Regions from separate parts of the Cryobacterium sp. TMT2-4 genome, predicted to be linked through region 1. Evidence: predicted binding sites of a transcription regulator. Region 1 holds the regulator's gene; each other region holds the start of a gene.
The links. The regulator LexA, encoded in region 1, represses DNA repair genes until DNA is damaged. The targets are predictions, from matches to a motif close to TCGAACANNTGTTCGA.

Region 1 (7,173 bases):
GCACGACCAGATCGGTGTTCTCCTGAGCCGCGGCCAGCGCGACGCGCACGCCGTCGGCCGGGACCGGCCGGGCCTGCGTGTTCCACGCCGTCATCGCCGCGACCGAGGAGAACACGGGAAGCACCGTGCGGCCGTCGGGCCCGGCCACGGTGATGATCGACAGTTCCTGGGTCTTGTCGACGCGGAGGCCGGCCTCGGTGGTGCCCGATTGGCCGAGTTCGGTCACCAGGGGAACGAGCAGCCGTGAGCCACGGATGGCGTCGACCACCGTCTCTTCGCCGGCCTCCCGAGCCTGGAAGCGGCGCACGGCCGCCAGCAGCGGCTCGGGCGCGAGCCCGTCGTCGTCGCTGTGCATGTTGGGCTCAAACTGTCGTCCCTCCCACGGTTGCCCGGCGGAGTCGCCCCCTCCGGGTCCGCCGGGAAGGCCGGTGGAGCCGAGGTTACGCGCCCGCGACATCCAGCGCCTCGCTCAGGGTGAACGCCCCCGCGTAGAGGGCTTTTCCGACGATCGCGCCCTCGAGTCCGAGCGGTACAAGTTCGCGCAATGCGCGGAGGTCGTCGAGGCTGGAGATGCCGCCGGAGGCGACGACCGGTCGGTCAGTGCGCTCCATCATCTGGCGGAGCAGGTCGATGTTGGGGCCTTGCAGCGTGCCGTCCTTGGTCACATCGGTGACGACGTAGCGCGAGCAGCCAGCCTCCTCGAGACGGGCGAGCACCTCCCAGAGGTCCCCTCCCTCCCTGGTCCAGCCGCGGGCGGCGAGGGTGGTTCCGCGCACGTCGAGCCCGACGGCGACGGCGTCCCCGTGCCGGGCGATGACCTGCGCCGCCCACTCCGGGTTCTCCAGTGCCGCGGTGCCCAGGTTGATCCGGCTGACGCCCGCGTTCAGGGCCGCGTCCAGCGACGCGTCGTCGCGGATCCCGCCGGAGAGCTCGATCTTCACGCCCGTGACCTCGCGGATCACAGTGCGGATGACATCCGTGTTGTTGCCGCGACCGAAGGCCGCGTCGAGGTCGACGAGGTGGATCCACTCGGCGCCCTGGCGGGCCCAGTCAAGTGCCGCGTCGACGGGGTCGCCGTAGTTGGTCTCGGTGCCGGCTTCGCCCTGGGTCAAGCGAACGGCCTTGCCGTCGGCCACATCCACGGCGGGCAGCAGAACGAGACGGAGGGAAGGGGTATGCACAGTCATGGGTGTCCTCGGTTGGGAATGGTCGCGGCGACCAAGTCAGTCAGGGAAAAGTCAAGGTCAGTTCTTGACTGTGCCGAGCCAGTTATGGAGCAGACGGATGCCTGCCTCACCGGATTTCTCCGGGTGGAACTGGGTGGCGGTAAGCGGTCCGTTCTCGATGGCGGCCAGGAAAGGTTGTCCGTGCTCGGACCAGGTGAGAATCGGTTTCGGGAACGGCGGCATGACGTCGAGGGACCATTCCTGGGCGGCGTAGGAGTGCACGAAGTAGAAGCGCTCCTGCTCGAGGCCATGGAACAGCGTCGAGCCCTCCCCCGGCGTGACCGTGTCCCAGCCCATGTGCGGCAGCACCGGCGCCGTCAGCTGCGTCACGGTGCCGGGCCATTCGCCCAGCCCCTCCGTGTCCACGCCGCGTTCGACGCCGTGCTCGAACATGATCTGCATGCCCACGCAGATGCCCAGCACCGGGCGTCCGCCCGCGATCCGGCGGTCGATGATCTCGTCGCCGTGCACCGCCTTCAGAGCCTGCATGACGGCGCTGAACGCGCCCACGCCGGGCACGACGAGCCCGTCGGCCTCAAGCGCCTGACGGCGGTCGCCGGTCAGCGTCACCTCGGCCCCGGCGAGTTCGAGTGCCTTGACGGCGGAGTGCACGTTTCCGGTGCCGTAGTCGAAGACAACGACGCTGGTCACAGCGCACCCTTGGTCGAGGGGACGCCGGACACCAGCGGGTCGAGCGCCTTCGCCTGGCGGAACGCGCGGGCGAACGCCTTGAATTCGGCTTCGGCGATGTGGTGCGGGTCGCGGCCGCCCTGCACGGTGACGTGCACCGTGAGGCCGCCGTTGAAGGCGATAGCCTCAAACACGTGGCGCACCATGGAGCCGGTGAAGTGGCCGCCGATCAGGTGGAACTCGAAACCGGCCGGCTCGCCCTGGTGCACGAGGTAGGGGCGCCCGGAAATGTCGACGACGGCCTGTACGAGGGCCTCGTCGAGCGGCACGACGGCGTCACCGTAGCGGGAGATGCCGGATTTGTCCCCGAGAGCCTGCTTGATCGCCTGGCCGAGCAAGATGCCGACGTCCTCGACCGTGTGGTGCACATCGATCTCGATATCGCCGCGGGCGCGCACGGTGAGGTCGGTCAACGAGTGTTTCGCGAAGGCCGTGAGCAGGTGATCGAAGAACGGGACCGACGTCTGGATGTCCGACTCACCGGTGCCGTCGAGATTGAGCGACAGGTCGATGCTCGACTCGCTGGTCTCGCGCTGCAGGTGGGCGAAACGGGGCGAGGTGGTCGCGAAAGAGAAGCTCATACGACTAGTTTATTGGCCCGCGCCGTTCACGGCCGCCCAAGCGCCTCGAGGGCGTCGAGGAACGCCGTGGTCTCGGCCTCGGTGCCGGCGCTGACCCGCAGGTGGCCCGGGATGCCGACGTCGCGCACAAGGATGCCTTCCGCCAGCAGCGCCTCGAAGGTGGCCCGAGGGTCCTCAACGCCGCCGAACAGCACGAAGTTGCTCGCACTGCGCAGCGGAGTGTAGCCAAGCCGGGCCAGTTCGCTCACGATGCGGTCCCGCTGCCCGCGGATGTCGTCGACCATGGCAAGCATCGCGGGCGTGTGGACGAGCGCGGCGACCGCGGCAGCTTGGGTGAGCGCGGACAGGTGGTAGGGCAGACGAACCAGGCGGAGGGCATCCGTCACGGCGGGATCGGCGGCCAGATAGCCGACGCGCACACCGGCGAAGGCGAACGCCTTGCTCATGGTGCGGGACACCAGCAGGCGCTCCCGGCCGGGAAGCAGGCTCAGGGCGGTTGGCGCGTCATCCGTCCCGAACTCGGCGTACGCCTCGTCGACGACAACGATGCCGTCGCTCGCATCGTAGACGGCCGCGATCGTTTCCAGGGACAGGGGCGTGCCGGTGGGGTTGTTCGGCGAGCAGAGGAAGACGAGGTCAGGGGCAACCCGGTCGACCCACTCGAGCGCCGTGGCCGGGGAGAGTTCGAACTTTGCGTCACGACCGCCCGCGATCCAGCGGGTACCGGTGCCGGAGGCCAGCAGAGGGTACATGGAGTAGGTCGGCGCGAAGCCGAGCACGGACCGACCCGGGCCGCCGAAGGCCTGCAGCACCTGCTGAAGAACCTCGTTGGAACCGTTGGCGGCCCAGATGTTCTTTCGGGTGAGGCCGTGACCGAGATAACGGGCGAGGGAATCCCGCAGCTCGGTGAACTCCCGATCGGGGTATCGGTTCACGGTCGTGACCGCCACGGCCAACGCCGCCACGATGTCCTGCGCCACCTCAGCCGGGATGCCGTGGGTGTTCTCGTTCACGTTGAGAGCCACCGGCACGTGCAACTGCGGCGCCCCATAGGGAGTGAGTCCGCGCAGATTATCGCGAAGGGGCAGATCGTTGAGACTGGTCACTCCCCCAATATTACCGGGGTGAGACCGGCGGGGGCTCGCCGCGGGTAGTTCACAGGTCGTTCGGAAGCGCCAGCCGCTGACCGGGCTGCACGCTGTCGGACGGCAGCTGATTGAGGCTCACAATCTCGGCGATCACCTCGCGCGGATCGGACGTGGGCGCGATTGTCTCGGCAAGTTGCCAGAGCGACTGCCCCGACTTGATGGTGACGTAGTCGAAGGCCGAGGCCACGTGAGCGACGGTCGAGTTCTCGGCGGCGGCGATGCCTCCGTTGAGGGCGACGGCCAGGGCCACGGCCACGAGCGGAAAGGCAGCCAGGGACGTGAAAACGACGCGACCGCGCCGGGTGAGTCGGAGCCGGGTGCGTCCGGTCGCGATGGGGGCGCCTCGTTCAAGTGCAGTGCTCATGTGAAACCTCCTGTGAGAAGACGCATCCGACTCTCGGCCGGGAGAGCCGGATGCGAACTTATGTTCCGAATGTATATTCGATTATTCGAACAATCAAGCTTTATTCGGTAGTTTCTGAAATATTTGTTCCGACGCACTCGAATACATGTTTGTTTAATGAGCTCAACGCGGATACAGTTTCGATTGTTGATTGACACTCAATCAGGCACCCCCGACATTCGCGTGAATCGGCGGCATTCGCTGCTTGCTGCCAGCGCATCAATCAAAACGAGGAGCGACGAACGTGGCACAGAACACCAGCGGTCCCCGCGACAAGGGCGGCACCAGACGGCGCAAGAGCCTCAGCGAGAAGCAGCTCGCCATCCTCGACGTCATCCAGCGCTCGGTCAGCCAACGCGGCTATCCGCCGAGCATGCGCGAGATCGGCGACGCCGTCGGCCTGTCGTCACTGTCGAGCGTCACCCACCAGCTCAACCAGCTGGAACTGAGCGGTTACCTCCGCCGAGACCCGAACCGTCCCCGAGCACTGGAGGTGCTCATCGAGATTCCGCAGTCGCCCGAAGACACGACGGCCGGAGCCTCGGAAAGTTTCCACACCGGAGTGCAGGTCGGCGACGCCGCCATGGTTCCGCTCGTCGGTCGCATCGCCGCCGGCATCCCGATCACCGCCGAACAGCAGATCGACGAGATTTTCCCGCTACCCCGCCAGCTGGTGGGCAAGGGCGACCTGTTCATGCTCAAGGTGTCGGGCGAATCGATGATCGACGCCGCCATAATGGACGGCGACTGGGTCGTCGTGCGGCAGCAGAAGACCGCCGAAAACGGTGAAATCGTTGCAGCCATGCTCGACAACGAGGCAACCGTCAAGGTCTTCCGCCAGCGCGACGGGCACACCTGGCTGCTGCCCCGCAACACCAACTTCGAACCCATCGTCGGCGATCACGCCGAGATTCTGGGGAAGGTTGTGGCAGTGCTGCGGTCGGTTTAGGGCATCAGCAGTCAAGCACATCAGCATTTCAGGCGGACTCTTGGTCTCGACGGTTTCGACCAGCGTCGTGGAGACGCGCGAGTGTTGAGTCACCATGGTTATTTCGGTCGGGTCTTGTGAGCCGGGTCTTGTGGGCCGGGCACGAACACTGTTCTTGGTGTCGTGCCCGGCTTTTGTGTGGGTGGAGGCGGGGTCAGGCGGAGACGGAGGAGGTCAGGCGGGCGCGGAGGATGCGGGTGGCGGCGAGCATGTTGTGCAGGGACTGGACGGTTTCGGTGTAGCCGCGGGTTTTGAGGCCGCAGTCGGGGTTCACCCAGAGCCGGGTGGCCGGGATGGCCGCCGCGGCGCGCTCGAGCAGGTCGGTGAGTTCGGACACGCTCGGCACACGCGGCGAGTGGATGTCCCACACTCCCGGGCCGATACCGTGGTCGAAGCCCTGGGACCGGATATCGCCCACCACCTCCATGCGAGAGCGTGCCGCCTCGATGCTGGTCACATCGGCGTCCAGGTTGCGGATCGCGTCGATGACCACCCCGAACTCCGAGTAGCAGAGGTGGGTGTGGATCTGGGTGGCCGCGGCCGCACCGGCCGTCGCCAGGCGGAAGGACCCCACCGACCAGTCGAGGTATTCCGCCTGGTCCTTCTGCTTCAACGGCAGCAGCTCCCGCAGCGCGGGCTCGTCGACCTGGACGATCTGAATGCCGGCCGACTCCAGGTCGGCGATCTCGTCCCGGAGGGCCAGGGCCACCTGCCTGGCCGTCTCGCCCAGCGGCTGGTCGTCGCGCACGAACGACCACGCGAGGATCGTGACCGGACCGGTGAGCATCCCCTTGACGGGCTTGGGCGTCAGCCCCTGCGTGAACGCCGACCACTCGACCGTGATGGGCCGCGGCCGGGACACGTCACCCCAGAGGATCGACGGGCGCACGCACCGGCTGCCATAGGACTGCACCCAGCCGTTCTCGGTGACCGCGAAGCCGTCCAGGTTCTCGGCGAAGTACTGCACCATGTCGTTGCGTTCCGGCTCCCCGTGCACGATCACGTCGAGGCCGATGTCTTCCTGCAGCGAGACGACCCGACGGATTTCGGCGCGCATCAGGTCCCGGTAGTCCGCGGTGCTCAGCACCCCCCGTACCAGCTGCGCCCTGGCCCGACGGATGTCCCCGGTCTGCGGGAAGGATCCGATCGTGGTCGTCGGCAGGAACGGCAGCCCGAGGGCCATCTCCTGGGCTGCCACTCGGGCTGCGTAGGCGCCCCGGGTGAAGTCGCCCGGAGCGAGCGCGTCGGCGCGCACCCGAACGGCGCCATCGTGGACTCCGGGAGCCACCCCCCGCGCGTCGAGGGCCGCGGAGGCCGCAGAGAGGTCGATCTCGATGGCACGGCGACCCAGACTGAGGCCGCGGGCGAGTGTGGCAACCTGCGCGACCTTCTGATCCGCAAAGGCCAGCCAGGTCTTCAGGTCGTCGTCCAGCGCCGATTCGTCGTCGACGTCGTGGGGAACGTGCAGCAGCGAGGTAGAGGTGGAAACCGAGATCCGCGGCGAGAGGCGGACCAGGCCGGCCGCCGTGTCGAAAGCGGCGGCCAGGTCGCCGCGCCAGATATTGTGGCCGTCAATGACGCCGGCCACGAGAGTGGTCGTGTTTAGTCCGGGGGTCTCCGCCGGCACGCTTCCCCGCACGAGGTCAAGCCCGATGGCTTCCACCGGGGTGATGGCAAGAACGGGTAGGGCGTCGTCGAGGCTGCCGTACGGCGCGGCGACAAACAGGGCGGGACGCTCGGCGAGGGCGCCGAGGGTGTTGTAGGCGAAGCGGAGGCCGGCGAGGGCATCCGTTCTCGGGATGTCGATGCTCTCGCTGACCAGGGCAGGCTCGTCGAGCTGCACCCATTCGGCTCCAGCGGCGCGCAGCCGCTGCAGGAGGGCGGCGTAGACCGGCACAAGGTCGTCGAGGCGGTCAAGCGGACTGAATCCGGCCGGGGCCTCGTCGCTGGGCTTGCTCAGCAGCAGGAAGGTGACCGGGCCGACGATGACGGGCCGGGTCAGGAATCCGGCCGCCTTCGCCTCCTCGAACTCGCGCACCAGGCGGGTGCCGGCGAGGGTGAACTCGGTCTCGGGGCCGATCTCCGGCACCAGGTAGTGGTAGTTGGTGTCGAACCATTTGGTCATCTCCAGCGGCGG
Region 2 (7,173 bases), on a different contig from region 1:
CCTGTCCGCCGCCCGACTGAACGCCATCGTGACGTCGACGAACAACTTTCCGACCGGGGCCGGCCTCGCCTCGTCGGCGTCCGGCTTCGCCGCCCTCGCGGTTGCCGCGTCCGGCGCCGCCGGCCTCACCCTGGCCGACCGGGAACTGTCGATCCTGGCCCGGCACGGCTCGGGCTCGGCCGCCCGCTCGATCTTCGGCGGCTTCGCCGAGATGCACGCCGGCACCGCCGCCGACGGATCGGACGCCTACGCGGAAGAGCTGCTCGACCGGGCGGACTGGCCGCTGGCGGTCGTCGTGGCGATCACCGAGCACGGCGAGAAATCGATAAATTCCACTATCGGCATGAACGAGAGCAAGGCCTCCTCGCCGTTCTACCAGGCCTGGCGTGACTCGGCCGACGACGACCTCAACGAGATGCGCTCCGCCATCCGTGACCGCGATTTCGCCCGGCTCGGGCAGCTCTCCGAGTACAACTGCCTCAAACTGCACGCCCTGATGCTCACGACCCGACCCGCACTGATCTATTGGAACGCCGCGACCGTCGCCGCGATGCACGCCGTGGCGGGTCTTCGCGCCCAGGGCGTGCCGGCCTATTTCACCATCGACGCCGGGCCGCAAGTCAAGGTGCTCTGCCTGCCCGGCGACGCCGCCGCGGTTCAGCGGGCGATGGTGCTCGTGCCCGGCGTGCTCGAGGCGCGCATCAGCGCGCTCGGCCCGGCCGCCTGCCGGCTGGAATGACCATGGCGACGACTCTGCCGACGCCTCCGCCGAAGCCGACGATCCGGGCGTCCGCGCCCGGCAAGCTCTTCCTGCTGGGCGAGTACGCCGTGCTCGAGGGCGCGCCGGCCCTGCTCACCTCCGTCGACCGACGCGTAGAGGTGACGGTCGACGAGTCACCCACGGGCTCCTGGCAGGTCAGCGCGTCCAATTTGGGCATCCGGAACCTGGTGTTGGGCACGGGTGGCGCCCTCCCGGCCGGGCTCACCGACCAGCAGCGCGACCACCTCCGCGTCTTCGACCAGGTGCGCGTCGCCGTGCAGGCCGCTGCGCTGCAGGCGCGGGTGCTGCCGCAGAGTCAGGCCCCGCTCGCCATCACCATCGACAGCAGCGCGCTGTCCCGGGGCGGCCACAAGCTCGGCCTCGGTTCCAGCGCCGCCACCGCTGCCGGCCTGACCGACGCCCTGGCCCGCGCCCTGGGCCTGACGCTCGACCGGGACGAGCTGTTCCGCCTGGCCCACGCCGCCCACCGCAGCGCGCAGAACGGCGCCGGCAGCGGCGGAGACGTGGCCGCGAGCGTGCACGGCGGGTTGATCCGCTATGCCCCGGGTGCCGCAGTGGTGCCTCTGCGCTGGCCGGAGGAGCTCTGTATCTCGGCCGTCGTCACCGGCGAGGGTGCGCTGACCACCCGTCTGGTGGGCCGCGTGGCCGACTACGCTGCCGAGAACCCCGCCCGGCACCGGGCCGACCTCGACCGGCTGAAACACCTCGCCGAACAGGCCGAGGCGGCGCTGGCCATCCCGGCCGATTTTCTGAGCCTCGCCTCCGACTACTTCGCGGCGCTCACCCAACTCGACGCGCATGCCCAGGCCGGCATCGTGAGCGAGCGACACCGTGAACTACACGCCCTCGCCCGGCGCAAGGGCGGCATCTTCAAGACCAGCGGGGCCGGCGGCGGAGACGTCGGTCTGGCCTTTAGCTACGCTGGAGAACCCACCGAGCGACTCGCCAGGGCACTCGCCCGGGCCGGGGCCGCCATCGTCCCGCTCGGCTTCTTCGCCGCCGGCCTACAGGGAGGCACCGCGTCATGAGCCGGTCCCGCATCCCCCGCTTCTACCAGTTGTCGGTCAGTGAACGCATCGCGCTCCTCCGGCAACGTGGTGTCCTGTCGACGGATGCCGCCGCGCACCTCGCAGACGGAACGTCCGCCCTCGACGTGGAGGCCGCCGACCGGTTGATCGAGAACGTGATCGGCGTCTTCTCAATGCCGATGGGACTCGGCCTGAACTTTCAGATCAACGGCCGGGACCACCTGGTGCCGATGGTGGTCGAAGAGCCCTCGATCGTCGCCGCGGTCAGCTCCGCGGCCCGGCTGGTGCGCCAGGCCGGCGGGTTCACGAGCGTCGCCGACGAGCCGCTGCTGATCGGCCAGATCCAGGTCGTCGACCTTATCGACCCCGAGCGCGCCCAGGCTGACCTGCTCGCGCGCGGCGACGAGCTCGTGGCGTTGGCCGACAGCGGGCATCCGAAAATGGTGGCGCGCGGCGGCGGCGCCCGCGGCATCGAGGTCTTCCTGCGCGGTGCGACGGCGCAGAACGGCGAACTGCTCGTAGTGCACCTGCTGGTCGACACCCGCGATGCGATGGGCGCCAATCTCGTCAACTCGATGTGCGAACGGCTCGCCCCACTGGTCGAGGAGATCAGCGGCGGCCGCGTGTTCCTGCGCATCCTCTCCAACCTCACCGACCGGGCCCTGGTGCGCGCCCGTGCTGTGATCCCGCACGCGCTGCTCGAGACCGCCGACTTCCCCGGCGAACGCGTGCGCGACGGTATCGTGCTCGCAAACGAGTTCGCGGCCATGGATCCCTACCGGGCCACCACGCACAACAAGGGCATCATGAACGGCATCGACGCCGTCGCCCTCGCCACCGGCAACGACTGGCGGGCGATCGAGGCGGCGGCCCACGCCTACGCCGGCCGCGGCGACGGCTACGGCCCGCTCACCACCTGGAGCGTGAACGACGCCGGCGATCTCGTCGGCGAACTGACCATCCCGTTGAAGGTCGGCACGGTCGGCGGCCAGGTGGAGTCGAACCCGGCCGTACGGCTCGCCCACACGATCCTCGGGGTGTCTTCAGCGCCCGAGCTGGCCGAGGTGATGGCCGCCGTGGGGCTGGCCCAAAATCTGGCCGCCCTCAAGGCCCTGTCGACCAACGGCATCCAGCACGGCCACATGCGCCTGCACGCGCGGGCCGTGGCGGCTGCCGCCGACGCCAGTGGAGCCCGGTTCGAGGAGGTCGTCGAGAGGCTCATTGCCGACGGCGAGATCAAGGTGTGGAAGGCGCGCCAGATCATGCAGGCCCTCGAAGAGAGCAGTGACGGCGACCGGGTTATTGAGCCGGCCGCGCCGGATGCCGGGTACGGCACCGCCGCCGTCGTCGCCTTGCCCGCGGCTCACCCCGCACCCACTGCCACCCTTACGCCCAGCGCTTCCGCCACGTGCGCTGCTGCCCTCACCCCCGGCGCCCCCGGCTCGGATGCCCACGTCGGCTACGGTAAAATCATCCTGATGGGCGAGCATTCCGTCGTCTACGGCTACCACGCGATCGCCGCGCCGATCGGTCTGTCGGTGCGCGCGCAGGTCACCCGCCAGGCGTCGCTCCGCGAACCGGTCATCGCCGACCGGGACGTCGACGGCTCGGTGCGCGAACCGATCCGAGCAGACCTCTCGCACCGGGTGGCGGCGCTGATCGTCACCCGGCTCGGCGTGCCCGACGCCGGCCTTCGGGTCGACGTGTTCTCTCACCTGCCGCGCGCCAGCGGCCTGGGTGCCTCCGCCGCGTTCGCGGTGGCATTGATCCGCGCCGTCGCCGACAGCTTCCAGCTCACGATCAGCGACGCCGAGGTCTCGAGCCTCGCCTTCGAGTGCGAACAGATCGTGCATGGCACCCCGTCGGGCATCGACAACACCGTCGCCACCTTCGGCCGGTCGGTTCTTTTCCAGAGATCGGATGCCCCGGGCGGCCACACGATCCGCGACATCTTCACTCCCCACCCGATCCCCATCGTCATCGGGCTGTCCGGGGTGGAGTCGCTGACGAAGCAGACCGTGGGCCTCGTGCGCAGCGCCTGGCAGCGCAACCCCGCGCGTTACGACGCGATCTTCAGCCAGATCGACGGGCTGGTGTTGGCCGGGGTAGACGCGCTCCGCCGTGGCGACATCGCCGAGCTCGGCGAACTGATGAACATCAATCAGGGACTGCTCAACGCGCTACAGGTGTCGAGCCCGGAGATCGAGTCACTCGTGGCAATCGCCCGCCGCGCCGGCGCCCTCGGAGCGAAGCTGACCGGTGGCGGGGGCGGCGGCGCCATGATCGCTATCGCCGAACCTGGCGGCACCGAGCCGATCATCACCGCGATGCGCAGCGCCGGCTACACGACTTACCTCACCGAGATTCGCTGAGCACCCGAAATTCGAACCTGTATTTGAGGTATTCGGAGCTGGGCATCTTGCCATTCCCGACAGCGATAAAAGTCGATTATGGCAGTCGTCCACAGGTTTCACGCGTAGTTATCCACACCGGGCGTTCCAGTAATTATGCGGGCAAAAGCCACATTTCACTCTGCTGTCCACAAGGTTATCCACAAGGCTGTGGATAGACGTATCTTCGACGTCTGCCAGGCCGGCCTGCCCGCCTCGCGGCGCAGGTCTCAATCGGCGGCCCTACGGCGGGCCCACGCGCCCCGGCCACAGGTCGACACCCAAACCGTTCTCCAGACGGGCCACGGTCGCCAGGTCCGGCCAGGACCGCCCGTGCAGCACCGAGAGCAGTGTCGTGTGGTCGAGCCCGGCATCGCGCGCCACGGCGCGCACGCTCCGCTTGCCGATTGCGGCCTGCACGTTCACCGCGAACTGACGGGCCACCTCGCCGACGGCGCCCGCCGACGGCACGTCGGGCCACCCCACCACGAGGTCACGGGGAGCAGGTCGCGCCGGTCTGGACATAGCCCGAGCGTAGACGACGGATGTCCCCCTCGGATCGCCCACCCCAACCCGTCAGTCGAATCCACGGTGGTCGGGCTGGTCGAGACCCGGTGAGCCGCTCTCTGAACTTGTGAACAAACCTTCGAGATAAACTCTGAATCGAGTCTCTAAATACTGACAGACTATCAACTCTGTGTTCGCTTTGAGGTATCCTCGTATCATGATCAATCTCGCGGATGACCTCAGGCAAGCGGCCGAGGCCGTCGCCCTGCTGGGTTCCTCGAGTGCCGATTATGAGGCGCTGGCTGATGCCGCAGTATTGTCCGGTCAGAAGCAGATCGCGGCGGCTCGCCGCCTGCTCGACACCCGCGCCGCGTGGATGGCCGGCACCATCGCCCGCCGGTCCCGGCCGGAGTTGGGCCACTCCGGGTTGGCGGCGCAGCAGGGGTTTCTCTCGCCGGAGGCCCTCATCCAGAAGTGGACCGGCTCCTCGAAGGGCGACGCCTACAAAATGGTCGCCGTCAGCACCATGATGGCTGATGCCGAAGCAGCCGAGAAGCAGGTCGAGGCGGCGCTCTCCTCGCCCGACAGGGATGCCGCCGAGGTCGCCGAATTCGAGGCGAAGGTGCCGTGGCAGGCGCCGATCGCCCGGGCCGTCACCGCCGGAACCCTCTCCGTCGACGCGGCCGAGTCGATCCGCTCAGGGCTCGGCCAGATCGACGCCGCGGTCACCGCCGAGAAGCTCGGTGCGGCACTCGAAGCGCTACTCACCGAGGCGTCGTCACTGAATGCCGACGAGGTCTTCAAACGGGCGAGACGGATGCGCGACCGGCTCGATGAGGCCGGCATCGCCGCCCGCGAGAAGCAGGCCGACGACGACCGCTACCTGCGGGTCTACCGGCTGGGCAACGGCAACGTGCGACTCAGCGGGCTGTTCGCGCCCGAAGATGGCGAGTTCGTGCTCTCCACCTTCGACTAAGCAGGTCAACGAACACGGGCCGGCCGAACCCGCCGCTCACGGGCAGATCGAGGGCCACCCTTTCCCCATCTCCCAGGAAACCATCGACCGGCTGCTCTGCGACGCCGGCACCCGCGGCATCAAATTCGACGACAACGGGCAGATCATCAACGTCGGCCGCGACGAACGACTCTTCACCGAGAAACAGCGCGCCGCGATGGCCGTGCGTGACGGCGGATGCCTCTGGATCGACTGCGACAGATCACCGGCCTGGAGCGAAGCCCACCACATCAACGAGTGGTTGAAAGGCAACGGCAACACCGACCTCGCCGACGGGGTACTCCTCTGTCATCCCCACCATCTGCTGCTGCACAACCAGCATTGGACGATCAGCCGCACCGGAACTCAGCATTGGTTGCGGCCACCGGTGGAGGTTGACCCGAAGCGGACACTGATCGCTCTGCCGAGCAAGCGGGCGAACCTGTAGGGCGGGACGGGTCGCCGGGTCTCGACGGGCTCGACCACCGGGGCTGAAACTACCGGAACGACACAAGGCCCCCAATCTCTCGGGGGCCTTTCTGTTCGACTGGGTGGACGGCAATCAACCCATCGTGTTCGCTGTGGGTTGATTGCAAAACTCAAAACTTCGGCCTGACCCCGTGTGCTGGTTGCGTAGTTCCTCGCGATTCTTCTGAATGATCTTGCCGATGCTCTGGCGTTCGACGAAAATCTTCTGAAAATTCATGGAATCGAGGGACACGCCTCCGCTGGCTCCACCGCGCTGTAGCGCCCGCGAGCGCCACGAAAGCTGGAACGCCTTCCTGAACCGCCTACACCCGTGTGTGGTGTGGTGCAGTTTCTGGTCATCGACGAAGTCTTTCGCGTCGCGCAGTGACCGGGCGAGGCGGTCGAGCTTGGTGGCCACAAGCGTGTCCCCGGCCCGGCATGCAGCCAGCGCTTCTCGTAGTCCTGGCCGCGCCCGGTTCGTGCCGGTGACCCTTGATCGGTGAACGTCCGGCTATCGGGCACCAGGTAGATATAGATCCAGCACATACGTCGGCGACGGGCGTCCCAACAGCGAATGCTGGAATGGATGTGCGCCAACTCACCGGTGACGACCTGGAACTCATTGCGAAAGCGAAAGCGAAAGCGGAAGAGGCAATTGGCGCCAACACGGACGTTGAAGGCGGCGTACACACAGTCAGGGCTGCCGTTTGTGATGCCACGGGACATATCCACGTCGGCGTCAACGTTTATCATTTCACGGGTGGCCCCTGCGCTGAGCTCGTCGCGTTGGGATCAGCACGAACCTCCGGAGCGCGCGAGCTAACAGCGATTGTCGCCGTGGGCGACAGTCGGCGTGGCGTGAACATCCCGTGCGGCCGCGATCGCCAAGTTCTTGCCGAAGAGAAAGCGACCGCTGATGCGGCGAGCTCGGTTGCTGGCTAGTTCGACCATGAGTTGTCACGGGACGGCCGGGTGCCTCACGAACGGATAGCTTCCCATAACGCC
Region 3 (7,173 bases), on a different contig from region 1:
ACCGACCGTAGCGATGTTACCGACGCCGAAATTGCGGATCTTGAACAGGCTCAGGGGCATCATCGGATGCGGCGCGCGCGCCTCCCACCAGAGGAACCCCGCGAAGGCCAGCAGCCCGACGACAAGCGGCACGAACACGACCGGGCTGGCCCAGCCCAGCCGCCCCTGCTCGATCAGGGCGAAGACCGGACCGCCCAGCCCGAGCGCGGCCAGGCCGGCGCCCCACGCGTCGATGGGGGCCGCCGGACGGGTGCGCACCGGCTCGTCCAGGCCGGCCAGCAGCACCAGGGTAACCATGATGGGGATCACGTTGAGCCCGAAGATCAGGCGCCAGCTGAGCGTGTCCACCAGGATGCCGCCGAGCACCGGACCCATGATGCCCGCGATGCCCGTCCAGCCGGTCCAGGCCCCGATCGCTCGAGCCTGCGCCGCCCCCGAGAACGTCGAGGTGATGAGCGCCAGGGAGCTCGGCACGAGCAGAGCCGCCGCCACGCCCTGCAGCACTCGGGCCAGCACGAGCGCACTCCCCCAGGGTGCGACCGCGCACGCCAGCGAGGTGATCCCGAACCAGACCAGTCCGATTCGGAGCACCCGCACCCGGCCGAACGTGTCCGAGAGTGACCCGGCCACGAGGATCAGGGCGCCCAATGACAGCAGGTAGCCGTCGACCGCCCATTGTTGCAGCACCAGACCGCCGCCGAATTCCCGAGAAATCGCCGGCAGCGCGACCGTGACGATGGAGCCGTCCAGGAACGCCACGAACGACGCCAGAATGGCCACGATCAACACCCGATGCTCTTTGGAAATCACTCTCCCAGTTAACCCGACTCGCGGCCCGATCGAAGGCCCGATCCGGAGGGCGCGGGCCCCGGTGTGGCCCTAGACGAGGTCTGGGGCAGGTGCAAAACTGACGCCATGACCGCGATCCGCAACACCCAGGCATCCTTCGAATACGCCGGCCTTCGGGCCCTATTCATCAATTGCACCCTCAAACGAAGCCCCGAAATCAGCCACACACAGGGCCTGATGAACCTCAGCATCAACCTGATGCACGAGCAGGGCGTCCACGTCGAGAATATCCGGGCCATCGACCACGACATCGCCTCGGGCGTCTACCCCGACATGACCGAACACGGCTGGGCGACGGATGCCTGGCCCGCCCTGTTCGACAAGGTGCGCGCCTCCGACATCGTCGTGATCGGCGGACCGATCTGGCTCGGCGACAACGGCTCGGTCACCAAGCGCGTGATCGAACGGCTCTATGCCATGTCGGGGGAGCTGAACGACAAGGGTCAGTACGTCTACTACGGCAAGGTGGGCGGGGCCGTCATCACCGGCAACGAGGACGGCGTGAAGCACTGCGCGTCGAACGTGCTCTATAGCTTGCAGCACATCGGCTTCACGATTCCGCCGGCGGCCGACGTCGGCTGGATCGGCGCGATCGGTCCGGGCCCGAGCTACCTGGACCCGGGTTCCGGGGGGCCGGACAGTGACTTCACGAACCGCAACGTGACCTTTATGACCTGGAACCTGATGCACCTGGCCGCAATGCTGAAGGCAAACGGCGGCATCCCCGCCTACGGGAACCTCCGCGCGGAGTGGGACGAGGGCGAGCGGTTCGGATTCCAGCCGAACCCGGAGTACCGATAGCGGCGTCGACGCGCCCGAAGTGAGGACACCATGACCGCGACCCCGCGCGAGGTGGCGTCGGCCTGCCCGCGGAGCCGCTTGCAGGTGCGGGTCACCGGCGGGATCGTGCGCGGCGTGGACGACAATGGCATTCGGCCTGGCGCGGCATCCCCTACGCTGCGCCACCCGTGGGCGAGCTGCGGTTCCGGGCCCCGCGGCCAGTGAGGAGTGCCTGAGTGTCAACGTGCTTCGGCCGGCGTCGGCGTCGCGTAGACGGCTGGGCCGCCCGGTGATGGTCTTTATCCACGCTGACCACCGCCGCGGTAGCCGACCTGACCCAGGCGGCCGTGGCGCTGCAGGCGCGCACGCCGGATGCCAGCCCGGGCACCTTCTGCCTGATCCCGGTGATCGACGTGGATTTCCTGCCCGAGCGGCCGCTCGACGCCTTCCGTCACGGGACCGCGCACCGGGTGCCGCTGATCATCGGCACCAAAGAGCGGGAGGGGTCGCTGTTCCGGGGCCGGGTGGACATCCTGCCGAAGTCGCCGACGCGTATCGCGGCCATCTTCGACCACGCCCCGGTGAGCCCGCACGACGCGATGCGCTCCGTCTACGCGAGCCTGCCGGCGAAACAGTCGTCGTCGGACTGCGGCGGGGATTTCGTGTTCTGGTATCCGGGCCTGCAGATCGGTGACTTCCACTCCCGGGTCGCGCCGGTCTATACGTACCGGTTCGACCTGGTCCCGCGGCTTAAGCACACGCTGGGCATCAGCGCCACACACGGAATCGAGCTGTTCGCCCTGTTCGACCACGTCGACGGCCCCACGGCCCGGGCCATGACCCTGCTCGGCGGGCGGGAACTCTTCATCAACGCGGGCGATCGGATGCGCCTGCACTGGCTTCGCTTCGCCTGCACAAGGCGGCCCGACGACACCTGGCCGACCTACTCGGAAACCGACCGGCTGACTCTGAGACGAGGTCGGTCGCATCGAACCGGATCCGCGAGGAGAGCGGCGGGCGGTCTGGCAGGAGTTCCTGCCGAACTTCTAGCGGGTAGCGGCGGTTGAGCCCGTCGGCGTGAGCTCCCCAGTTGAGCTCCCCGGTTGAGCTCCCCGGCATTCCTGCGCCGGCCCCCGGCCGAACGAATTCGACGGAGATTTTGCTCAGAACCGGCCCAGAACATCCGTTTGGGCTCGAAATCGGTAAAATCTCCGTCGAATTCGTTAGGGAGCCCGCGGTGCCTGAGGCGCGCACCGACGGATGCACGTGGTCGGCCAACCACGGCACCGCGCCGACCGAATTACTTTCTATACTCATGCAGAACCTATTGACTTATCATTAGTACACATCTACTATTACGGTATGGCTGGAGCCCCCACTCCGCACCACCCCACCGCCTCACCGCAGGCGGTGCCTTCCCTCGCGCAGGCACCCCTCGCGCAGGCACCCCGTGCACAGTCACCCCGTGCACAATCACCCCTCGTGCAGCAGCTGCAGCAGGCCCGTGATCTGGCCGCGGCCGTGCTCGACTCGGTGTCTTTCTCGCTCCTGGGCGAGGCGGACGCGATGATGGTGCTGGGCACGGTCGAAGACCTCGGCCGCCGGGTCGATGCGGCCAGGGTCGCCTCCGCCGCTGACATTTCGGTGCGGTCCCGCCGCATCCTGGGCCATGAGTCCCTGGCGTATAAGAACGGGGCCAGCAGCGGCATCGATCTGATCACCCGTCTGAGCCGCGTCTCTTCCCGGGAGGCGAACCGGCGGGTGCGCCTGGGCGAGAACGTCACGCCGCGCCGGGCGGGCACCAGCATGTTGCCGCCCTACTACCCGGCCGTGGCGGACGCCCTCACCGCCGGGGAACTCGGCGTGGACGCGGCCGAGAACATCGTCACGGCCCTCGACCAGGTCGCGGCCCGGGTCGCGCCCGACGAGCTCGGCACCGCCGAACGTGCCCTGGTGGCCAGTGCCACCGGCGCCGTCACCGACGACACCCGCGGCCTGCCCGGGGAGGGGTTCGCGTTCCCTGCGGACCTGGTGCGGGGCATGGCCAGCCAGTGGCAGGCTCGCCTCGATCCCGACGGCACCGCCCCCAACGAGCCCGTCGCCGAGGCCCGCAGCACTGTCGGGTTCGGGCTCTTCCGCGACGGCCTCTACCCGCTCCGCGGCGGAGTCACGCCGGAGCTCCGCGGCATCATGAACGCCATCTTCGACACGTACCTCTCCGCTCACGCGGCGCCCAAGTTTCCGACCGAAGAAGAACAGGCGCGCATGGCGGCCGGGCAGCTGATCCCGGGGGCGGAGGCCGCGGCCCTCAGCGACGACCGTAACGGTGGTCAGAAACGCGCCGACATCCTCCGTGGTGTGTTCGAAGCCGCCACCCGTGACGCGGGGACCCCGACCATGGGCGGCGCCGCCCCCACCGTCATGATCCACGTCAACCAGGCCGACCTTACCGCCGACCATGGGGTGGGTTGGATCGACGGCGTCGAAGCGCCGATCTCGCTGACAAGTGTGAAGCAGGCGCTCTGCGCCGGCGGATTTCAGGAGATCCGGTTCGGGCCGCACAACGAGGTCCTCAGCCTCAGCACCGAGAATCGTTTCTTCAACCGGGCCCAACGCCGCGCCATCGCCGCCCGCGACGGCGGCTGCACCATCCCCGGCTGCACCGTGCCCGCCGCCTGGTGCGAAGTACACCACGTCACCCCCTGGCACCGCGGCGGAAAAACCAAGATCGACAACGGGGTCCTGTTGTGCTGGTACCACCACCACAGCATCGACACCTCCGGCTGGAACATCCGCATGATCCGCGGCACACCCCAAGTCCGGGCACCCTACTGCTACGACCCCACCCGCACCTGGCGACCTGCGGGAGGGGACCGGTTGGGGGCTCGACAGGCTCAACCAACGTTGGCGTGATTTTTCGGGATCGGGTCACCAAATGGCTCAGACACGGACGTTGGTTAGAGCCTCCGGAATCAAGTCACAGGTGCGTTCCGGGACAGAAAAACCCCCGCACCCAGTGAGAAAAACCGGGATGCGGAGGAACGAGAAGCGCGGAGACGGTGGGATTTGAACCCACGGTACCCCGTGAAGGGTACTCCACCTTAGCAGGGTGGTGCACTAAGCCGTACTATGCGACGTCTCCTTGGTGTCTGCAGCGCAAACCCACGTAGGCAAGCATAACGGTACTGACGGCATCCGCACGAACCGAGGACTGCGGGCGCCGCCCGGAGGCTACTGGTCCTCGAGCGACCGGCCTGCAGAGCAGGTGACGTCTCCGGCGGTCTGGCCCTGGACTGAATCGGAAAGCACTGCGGTCGGGGGCGTCGCGGCCGGATCCGGGACCGGTGCGGCCGGATCGGTCGTGGCATCGGGATCCGGGATCGCAGCCGGGTCCTCCGCAGCCGGGTCTCCGGCCAATTGGAGCGAGTCGTCATCTTCGACGGCGGTGAACAGGTCGTCGAAGTCCGGCTGGATCGGTTCCACGCCGCCGTCAACATTGCCGGTCGGGGCCTGCACGAAGACCACCTTGCTGAGGTCGATGTCCTTCAGGGCCACGGCGATCGACGCCAGGGTGGAGACGTCGTTGAGACTCGTGGACAGGTTCATGTTGGCCGTGACGGCCTTGGCCAGCGAGTACACCTTGACGGGATCGGAGAGTGTGGACGCACTCTTCACGGTTCGTACGAGGGAGGACAGGAACACCTGCTGGTTGCTGATCCGCGTCAGGTCGCTGCCGTCGCCGACGCCATGGCGGGTGCGCAGGAACTGCAGCGCCTCCAGACCCTCGAGCGTGTGCATTCCGGCCGGAAGGTAGGTGTTCGTGTACTCGTCTTCGATGTCTTCGGCGACACAGACCGGCACGCCGCCGACGGCCGTCGACATGGCCATGACGCCGTCGAACTGCACCTCTGCCGCATAGGGGATGCTCAAACCGGTGAGCTTCTCGACCGTGAGCACGGTGCAAGCCAGGCCACCGTAGGTGAGCGTGGTGTTGATTTTCTGGCTGCTCATCGCGTCGAAGGTGCCGCCGGCAGGGTCCGGGCACTCGGGGATGGGAACGTACATGTCCCGGGGGAAGCTGATCACGGAGGCGTTGGTGTGGTCTTCGGAGATGTGCAGCAGCATGGTGACATCGTTGAGGTCGCCGGTGGAATCCTCCGGCCCGAACGAGGCATCCTGACCCTTTCGGCTGTCACTGCCGACCACCAGCAGGTTCACGCCGCCCGGGATCGCATCGATCTTGGGGGCGGGACCCTCGGTCTCGTTGGCCAGGGGCACGCTCTCCTGCACACTCGACGCGACATCGTAGGTCGCGATCGCGGCGACGGATGCACCACTCACGAGCAGCACGGCCAGTGACGCGGCGAGCACCTTGGCCACGGTCACGAACGGGTTGGAGCGGCGCAGCCGGCCATGGCGGGCGATGGTACTGAGCTTCTTCGATCGTGTCGAGCGGGGGCGTAATTCGTCGCTCACTCAGGTCCCTTCGTTTGTGCAGGTCGTGCAGAATCGAGGTGCGGAGGGCGTGGGATTCGAACCCACGAGACATCTCTGCCCACCAGTTTTCAAGACTGGCTCCATCGGCCGCTCGGACAGCCCTCCCGGTTCGCTGCCCGCGGTGCTGGTATAACACGCGGTCGCGGACTAACGAATACCGACCGATTCTAGCCGCTTGCAGGCTCACCACAGTGCCAGAGGATGCTGGCAGCGGGCTGGGCACCGCCTACAGGCTGCTCAGAACGAGCGCGAGCCCATCTTCGTGAACGGCGCCGGTGATCTCGCCGGCCGCCGCGAGCACCTCGTGCGGAGCCTGCCCCATGGCTACTCCCCGACCCTGGACCGACGCCCACTGCAGCATCTCGATGTCGTTGCGCCCGTCGCCGACGGCCATCACGCGGCTCCGCGGAATCCCGAACTCGGCGCGCACCCGCTCCATGGCGGTGGCCTTGTTCACGCCGTCGGGGGCGATATCGAGCCAGGCAGTCCAGCCGATCGCGTAGCTCACCCGGTTCAGCCCCATCCGGTCGACGATCTGAAGAAAATCCTCCATGTCGTGGTCAGGCGAGATGACGACCACCCGGGTGGCGTCCTGGCGCAGCAGATCGTCGAACTCGACGTGCTCGCTATCCAGCCCGATCGTGGCATCCGGGAACGGCTCCGTGTAGCGGTAGAAGCCGCGCTCGTCTTCGACGGCGTACCTGGCACCGACCAGGTGCGAGCGGATCTGCATCAACACATCGGTCGGATCGAAGGTCTCGACCCATTCGCGCCGGTACCCGGTGGGGGAAGCCGGGTCGCGGTGCAGGGTGATCGCACCGTTCGAGCAGACCACGAAGCGCGGGGTGATGTCCAGGCGCTCGAGCACGGGGAGCGTGGTGGCGGACGAGCGCCCGGTGGCGAGCATGACCTCATGACCGGCCGCGGCGAGCCGCCGCACCTGGTCGAGGACGCCGTCGCTGATCGTGCCGTTCTCGTGCATGGTGGTGCCGTCGATGTCGAGGGCCACCAGCCAGGGGGCATCCGTCGGCGTCGTCATGCGCCCAC
Region 4 (7,173 bases), on a different contig from region 1:
GGCAGCTCAATGTCGAACGCGAGCTGGTCGGGGCCAACGGGAAGGGCTTTGCCGCCGAGGCCTTGAATGTGGGCGAGGAGGTCGCCGCGGCGGGCCCGGTCGTAACCGATGAACGAGTCCAGGGCACCGACCCGGGCCAGGGCTTCGAATGTGCGCCGGCGCGGCCGAACCCGGTCCCGGAAGTCCTGCAATGAGGAGAACGGTTGATGCTCGGCGATCCGCTGCCGCTCCACCGCGCTGGAGCCGGCGAGTTCGGGCAAGGCCAGGCGGATGGCGAGCTGCCCGTCACCCAGCTGCTCCACCCGGTAGTCCAACGCGGACTTCTGCACGTCGAGGCCGAGGACGGGGACGCCGAGGTTGCGGGCTTCGGCAACGATGAGGTCCTTGGGCCACATGCCGGGGTCGTGGGTGAGGAGCCCGGCGAAGAACGTCGCGGGGTGGTGCGTCTTCAGCCACGCGCTCTCATAGGTGGTCCGGGCGAACGCCGCCCCGTGTGCCTTGGCGAATCCGAAACTGCCGAACCCGGACAGTACCTTCCACGCCCGGTCGATGACGGGTGCTGGGAAGCCGCGGGTGGCGGCCTGCTTCCGCACGTACGCTTCGATCTCGGCGAGGTCGCCGGATTTGCCGAGGTGCCGGCGGAACACATCGGCTTTCCCCATCCCGCAGCCGGTCAACTCGTCGAAGAGGCGCATTACCTGTTCGTGGAAGACGACGACACCGTTGGTTTCGGCGAGGAAGGGTTTGAAGCGTGGGTGCATGTGGTCGGGTGCGGTTTCACCGTGCCGGGCCTTCAGATATTGCAGGGGCATGTTCGCTTGCATCGGGCCGGGGCGGAACAGGCTGATCTCCACGGTCAGGTCGTTGAACACTGCTGGTTGGAGCTTCCCGATCAGCTCCATCTGGCCGGGCGATTCCAATTGGAAGACGCCGAGGGTGCGGGTGGTGCGGAGCAGTTCGTAGGTGGGTTCGTCGTCGAGGGGAACCCGGTCCAGGTCGATGGTCTCGCCGGTGAGTCGCCGGTGCTCCTCGATCGCGTACGCCATCGCACTCTGCATCCGGACGCCGAGGATGTCGAGCTTGATCAGGCCCATCGGGTCCATGTCGTGCTTGTCGTACTGCGACATCGGCAGACCCATCCCCGAGCGTTGCACCGGGGTCCGGTCGAGGAGGGACGTGTCGGAGAGGATGACGCCGCACGGGTGGACGCTGATGTGGCGGGGGAGCCGGTCGAGCTTCGCCGTCAGGTCCACCAACTGGTCCAGCTGCTGCGACTCGCGTACCTGCGCGGCGAGTTCCGCAAGCTCGGGTTTCTCCTCGAGGGCCCGGCGGAAGTCGCGGGCGTTGAACCGCCACATCTGCTTGGCGATCGCCGCGACCTGGTCCTCCGGCATGCCGAGGGCGAGCCCGGCGTCCCGGACGGCGCCCCGCCCCCGGTACGCGTTGGTCATCGACATCAACGACACCCGGTCGGCACCGAAGACCTGGAACACTTCCCGGTAGATGTCGTGGCGGCGCGCGGATTCGACGTCAATATCAATGTCGGGGAGGGTCTGGCGCTCGGGGGAGAGGAACCGCTCCCAGATCAGGCCGTTCTCGATCGGTTCGACCGAGGAGGTGCGGAGAGCGTAGTTGAGGACGGAGCCGACACCGGACCCCCGGGCTTGCACCCGGACTCCCATGCCCCGGATCAGGTCCGCGACCCGGGCGACGGTCAAGAAATAAGCGGCGAACCCGAGGTGCTCGACCGTCTCCATCTCATGGGCGAGCTCCTCGTGTGCGGCACGGACGAGGGTGGTGCCGGCGTACCGGTCGTCGATACCGTGCCGGGCCCGTCGCCACAACTCAGCGACCGGGTCGCCGACCACGCCGATGCTCGAGGCTTCCGGCATCCTCGGGGTGCCGAGCCCGATGTCCGCGGCCGGGTCGAGCGCGCACCGGTCCGCCAACTCCTGCGTGGTCTGCAGTAGTTGGTCGAGGGCGTCGGGGTTCCGGGCGCCGGCGTCGACGACCATGCGGGCGACCTGGCGCATGTGCTGTGCGTCTTTCAGCCAGGCTTGCCCGTTCGCCGGCGGTTCCTCGAGTTGGGCGAGTGGGGTGAGGAGCCGGGTCGCGTCGGCGAGGTCCGCGGTCGTCGCGTCAGTTGGATCGCCGTAGCGGACGGCGTTGGAGAGGATGGCGGGGGTCCCGGTGTCCTCGGCGAGGCCCAACATCCGGGTGGCCGCGGCCACCGAACCGCGCTGACCGGTCGGTGCTAGGTGGCAGACGACTTCGAGGGTGACGGAGCCGATCGGCATGACCCGGAGCCACGCGCGCAACCCCGCGACCGACTCGGCGCTATCCCGGCGTTCCACGGCGAGCCCCACATCAGAAAGTGGCCCGAGGAGGATGGTTAGGGTGCAGCCCTCCGCCCAGGTCGCAAGCCGGCGCCGGTCAATGCTCGGCACCCGGCGTGCCTCGTGCGCGGAGCTCACGGCCCGGCAGAGCGCGGCGTACCCGCGGCCGTCCCCGCCGTGGGCGAGCAGGGTCACCCGGCCAAGCGGCCGGTGCTCATCATCGTGGACGGCCAGGTCCGCGCCGAGGCCTGGCCGGATCCCGGCGGCCGCGCACGCCCGCACATGTTTGACCGCCCCGTACAGCCCGTCCCGGTCGGTCAGGGCGAGGAAGTCAGCACCGGCACCTGCCGCCTGGTCAACGAGGACCTCGGGCATGGTCACGCCATAGTGCGGGGAGTACGCGGAGGCAACGTGGAGGTGCGGGAAGCTCTGTCCCAATGCGTACCTCCAACCCCTGCTATCGAACGTTTATTCGATATGGGGAGTGTAGGTCTGGGCTCTGACACTGACAAGGCCTTCCCACCGGCCCGCGGCGTCGGGTCGTTGGTTGAAATCCTCTGATGCGAGTCGCGCAGAGCCTTCAGATCGGCGGGAGCCACCGCGCTGCTGCGGATGGGTGAGCGCCGCCGACGATCAGTGCACTGATTTCGCCAGACGCGTGCGGGACAGGGTTGTGAATAATTCCGGCAGAGTGCTCGTTGCGATCCAGGGGGTGGCTGAGAATTCACGCCCGATGGCAACCATCTTTGGCGGCCAGCATTCAGCAATTTGGTGTAAAGATGGTGGTACGCAAGTAGTTTTACAGGGTAGTCTTGCTCGCACACCACCGGGAATTGGAGGGCCAAATGGCTGTCACCACTCATGTCAGTACCGCTCACACGAGGACGATCAGGCTCGATATTCGGGAAATCACGCGTCGGTTGAATGCGTCCCTCGGTGGAACTCTTGTTGCGTCTTTGTCCGGGAGTAAGGATCCCAAACTTCCCTACCGTTGGGCGAAGACGGATGGCCCCGCACCGAAGAATGAGGCGATGCGACGGCTCCAGTTTGCTTACGAGCAGTGGATAAAATTGGCCGAGGCTGAAGGTGAGCATGTTGCTCGCGCCTGGTTCATTGGTGCGAACCCGTGGCTTGGTTACGACACCCCAATAACCGCGATACGCGAGGACCGGTTCAAGGACGCCGGCAAGGCTGCTCAAGCCGTCATCGACGATTCCTATTCCGGATAATGTCTGTCTGTCCCGTCTCCGGGCTGGAGCTTGTCAACAGCCCGGTACCGGGCAATTACCGCATCGCTCGCACCTCGTTTGGAGCGCTCACTCCGGTGTTAAGGGAGCATGAACTTGACGGTTCTCTCGACACCGGGGGGTGGAGCCGCTTCGACACTCTGGGCCACACGTTGTACTCCACCGATGACCGACTCACGTCTTTCATGGAGCTACTGGCCCCGTATCGCACAGAAATAAACGGGACTCGCCGCGCCTTGCAGAAAGACGCGGATGCGATGGGTATCCCGCTCGAGCAGTACTGGAACATGGTTGTCGCTGACTGGGACGAGGCCGGAACGATGCGCGCCAGATGGCTGCCGAGGGCTTGGCGGGATGGCCGCGCTATCTATCGCCTCAACTACCCGTCTGGGTGGTGGGTGGACATCACGTCAACCAACACGCTCACCGCGCTCTCCGAGCACCTCGATGACGAACTGGCCGGCCTTGGCGTCATTGGGGGTCTCACCGTCGCGCATGTCACGGGAGAAGACCGCGCCATCACCGCCACCATCGCGGGGTGGCTCCGGGACACAGTTACCCTCTTCGACGGCACGCAGCCACTTGGTGTTCGCTTCATTTCTAAACACGGGCACCCCGCCGGCGGCACCGGAACGTGCTGGGCATATTGGATGCGTGCAACCGACGCAGGGCTGGATGAGCCGGTCGAAATCACCGACGAGACTGCCATACAGGAGAGCGACGTTGACCTGAAGAAAGCCCAGGCGTTCTGCAAGATCCAAACCCGCTGACCTTGTGCGGCAAGGCTGTCAGGTTCCATGCCGGCAACGCATCAGCCCTGAGGCTGCGAAAGCCCCGCCGGAATCCCAAACACGTTGCCCCCGGCACCCCGATGGTGTTCAAGGCTCCGCCCGTGCGGCAGCCAACCGAAACATCAGAGTTTTTCGACCAGCTGTAATTGCGCTCGTAACCGGCGTATCCGACGACGGTGCAGCCCTGCACGTACGTCCCGTAGACGCTTGGGCCGGCCATGCTGTTTTAGCTCCCGCCGCACGCAGCCGCGGCCAGAGTCAGCACCGTGCCGCCCTTCTGCGTTGAGCCACTACTTGCCGTAGCGAACATCTCTCGTGGATGAGTGCCGACTCGAGGACGATTCACCGAGCGGTTCCACTGACAGGGAGCAACCAGAGGCACCCCGTCGAGACCCGTACTCGAGTTAGGAAAAGCGACGAGTCCTGGTGCCCGGCTGGGTAGTGCGGCGCACGTGAACTTTGTTGCTTTTCGTCTGGGGGATTGTTCACTGCGTGCTGTCGGCGTCAAGCCGTCGTCACAGTTTCGGCAAAAACTTCTTCCCTCGCTGCGCTCCTCCATAACTTTTGGCCTGCAACCGTTCCTTGGGGCTTGACCCCGACAGCACTCCATGAGGGCGGATATACCGCCGAAAGGCAAAAAAATTTGGAGGAGAGAAAAATGCTTGAACAGACCCGGACCCCCGCACACACGATCACTCCCGCTGACGTTGAGTGGAAGATCTTCCACCTCACCAGCTCAATCCGCAGGCGTGAACGCACCCTGAACTGGGGCGGATACGCCACGCCCCACGCTCCCGAGCACCCCGCAGTTGCCGCCGCGCGCACCGCCGACCACCTCGCCCGGATTGCCGAACTCCGGACCCGGCTTGCCCTATGGGAAGCCATCCAGGCCGACCAGGCCATCACCGCACTGAGCAACTAGGGAGATACGAACAATGACGGATTACATCAGTACCAAAGACACCGCCAAGTTGGTTCGGGTGGCGTTGAAGAACGCGTTTCCCGGCGTGAAATTCAGCGTCCGCATGAGCACCGGCACCGCGTCCGCATGGATGAACGTGTCATGGAGCGACGGACCCACCGACCGCGAGGTAAGCGCGGTAACCAGCCAGTACGAGGGCCGCAAGTTCAACGGCATGACCGACGGCTACGACGACCAAGGGTCCGCGCTCGTCGCGTTCGACGGCGAAGACATGCCCCGGGTCGTGCGGTACTCCTGCGACGGAATCAACACCCACCGCGACTACACGTCCGCCGGATACCAAGTCGCCCAGCACCTCATCAGCACCGACAGCGACCACAGAGACCTCGTCGTGTTCACCCCTGAGGGTGAGCCCCTCAACGATGCCGCCGTGCCCCACGGGATCTACGTCGCCGGGCACTTCCACGATTACATCTACAGCCCCGTGCACATTGCCCAGGTCATCCTGCACCGTGTCAACCTCTGCAACGTAACCGCGCCCACCCGGTAGACCAGGAGAACCAGCAATGAACACAACCACCAGTGACCACGCCGCAGCTGCGCGTTTCGTCGACGTGTTCGCGGCCGCCGACTTCGCGGGCGACGTGGGCCCGCGGATGAGCTGCACCGAAGTCGACGCCCTCGCAGGGATGCTCCGCGCCGTCGGGGCCGACATCGCTGCCGACACCTAGGTATCCGCACACACCGAAGAAGACCAAGAAGGAGACAGCCACCACCAAGCCTGATCATCCAAACGCCCCCTTGACGATGCGATCAAGAGGGGGTGTTCGGACACTCCAGCAACTCACCAACCGGAGCAATCGCCGACGACAGTTACGGCCGAATCTAAACAGAGGACGACCTCGGTTGTAGCGGCGCCGTCCCGGAACCCGGCAACGACGAGACATCGGGCGAACTTTCCGCACACACCAGTTGGGCGGACCGCTCAGCATTCTCCGGCGAGACTCCGGCGGGACCGACAGGGCCTAGACATTCCAGTGAAGAGAACCAAACCAGATAGGTCAACGGCCTCAGCGAGAGCTCAACGGATTCAGAGGGCAGGAGTCTTCTTGACGTCGCGCAGCGCCAGACCGAGGCGGCCGGCTACTTCTGCCTTGGGGGTTCCGAGCTCGAGCATGGACGCGATGACGGCCGCCGCTGATGTGCGGGCGGCCGTGCTCTGCTGCGCTGCGCGTTCCTGGATGGCTGCGATTTCCGCCTGTGCTGTCGCGTCGATCTCGTCGAGCGAGTCAGTGGCGACGAAGTAGTCGGTGGCGAGCTGCTCGAGCTTGTCTTCCTTCGCGCGGAACTCTGCCGCCTTCTCGCGTGCGCGAGAGCGGGCGGCAGTCTGCTTTGCAGACTTACGGACATCGGCCATGGGTGTGCCTCTTTCGTGGGTGGAAGAACCATTATGCGTGAGTCCAGCGCGCATGATCGCCCGCCAAAGCCACCGCAGGAGAGGGGTCCGCTGTTGTAGGGAGGAGCGCGTTCAGTCGCGATTTCTGCACTGCCTGCTCCGTCGCTTTGATTGCCCCTATCCGCAGGCACCCGCCGACCTCAGCCTCAACTTATCTGTCACACCTCTGGCATTAGTAATAGACGAGGTAAAGTGAGCGGGTGATGACTATGCATATCCTCTCTGCGGGAGACGGGTATGTGTACTACACCAACGAGGTCGCGACTGGTGATGCGAAGCGTGAGAGCGGCCGTGAGCTGGGCGATTACTACACCGAGGATGGCAACCCTCCCGGTGTCTGGGTCGGCGGGGGACTGGCCGCACTCGGCGTCTCCGGGGTCGTCACGGAGGAGCAGATGAAGGCCCTCTACGGTGAGGGTTT

Region 2: E3O54_RS15530 (DUF222 domain-containing protein) is a predicted target of LexA. The motif match lies at 4,834-4,849, and genes of this name have one in related genera.
Region 3: E3O54_RS04065 (HNH endonuclease signature motif containing protein) is a predicted target of LexA. The motif match lies at 2,805-2,820, and genes of this name have one in related genera.
Region 4: E3O54_RS15785 (DNA polymerase III subunit alpha) is a predicted target of LexA. The motif match lies at 2,797-2,812, and genes of this name have one in related genera.

What each region holds. Positions count from the first base shown of each region.
Region 1 is NZ_SOGE01000040.1:28,374-35,546, forward strand. Features, by position in the region: gene E3O54_RS14505 (SseB family protein) at 1-457, opposite strand, end outside; gene priA (bifunctional 1-(5-phosphoribosyl)-5-((5-phosphoribosylamino)methylideneamino)imidazole-4-carboxamide isomerase/phosphoribosylanthranilate isomerase PriA) at 441-1,187, opposite strand; gene hisH (imidazole glycerol phosphate synthase subunit HisH) at 1,245-1,877, opposite strand; gene hisB (imidazoleglycerol-phosphate dehydratase HisB) at 1,874-2,497, opposite strand; gene E3O54_RS14525 (histidinol-phosphate transaminase) at 2,524-3,603, opposite strand; gene E3O54_RS14530 (LysM peptidoglycan-binding domain-containing protein) at 3,653-4,009, opposite strand; gene lexA (transcriptional repressor LexA) at 4,293-4,997, shown strand; gene metE (5-methyltetrahydropteroyltriglutamate--homocysteine S-methyltransferase) at 5,191-7,173, opposite strand, start outside.
Region 2 is NZ_SOGE01000044.1:67,936-75,108, reverse strand. Features, by position in the region: gene mvaD (diphosphomevalonate decarboxylase) at 1-739, shown strand, start outside; gene E3O54_RS15545 (mevalonate kinase) at 742-1,809, shown strand; gene E3O54_RS15540 (hydroxymethylglutaryl-CoA reductase, degradative) at 1,806-4,181, shown strand; gene E3O54_RS15535 (helix-turn-helix transcriptional regulator) at 4,443-4,724, opposite strand; gene E3O54_RS15530 (DUF222 domain-containing protein) at 4,924-5,682, shown strand; gene E3O54_RS15525 (hypothetical protein) at 5,651-6,148, shown strand; gene E3O54_RS17425 (hypothetical protein) at 6,263-6,616, opposite strand; gene E3O54_RS16530 (cytidine deaminase) at 6,751-7,110, shown strand.
Region 3 is NZ_SOGE01000014.1:78,985-86,157, reverse strand. Features, by position in the region: gene E3O54_RS04090 (MFS transporter) at 1-810, opposite strand, end outside; gene E3O54_RS04085 (flavodoxin family protein) at 916-1,650, shown strand; gene E3O54_RS17275 (carboxylesterase family protein) at 1,713-1,865, shown strand; gene E3O54_RS04070 (carboxylesterase family protein) at 1,977-2,696, shown strand; gene E3O54_RS04065 (HNH endonuclease signature motif containing protein) at 2,992-4,542, shown strand; tRNA gene E3O54_RS04060 (tRNA-Ser) at 4,681-4,771, opposite strand; gene E3O54_RS04055 (LCP family protein) at 4,861-6,105, opposite strand; tRNA gene E3O54_RS04050 (tRNA-Ser) at 6,147-6,231, opposite strand; gene E3O54_RS04045 (HAD family hydrolase) at 6,353-7,165, opposite strand; gene serS (serine--tRNA ligase) at 7,162-7,173, opposite strand, start outside.
Region 4 is NZ_SOGE01000046.1:9,301-16,473, forward strand. Features, by position in the region: gene E3O54_RS15785 (DNA polymerase III subunit alpha) at 1-2,774, opposite strand, end outside; gene E3O54_RS15790 (hypothetical protein) at 3,182-3,565, shown strand; gene E3O54_RS15795 (hypothetical protein) at 3,769-4,353, shown strand; gene E3O54_RS15800 (hypothetical protein) at 5,033-5,296, shown strand; gene E3O54_RS15805 (LPD29 domain-containing protein) at 5,310-5,846, shown strand; gene E3O54_RS16475 (hypothetical protein) at 5,863-6,027, shown strand; gene E3O54_RS15810 (hypothetical protein) at 6,387-6,713, opposite strand; gene mobF (MobF family relaxase) at 6,956-7,173, shown strand, end outside.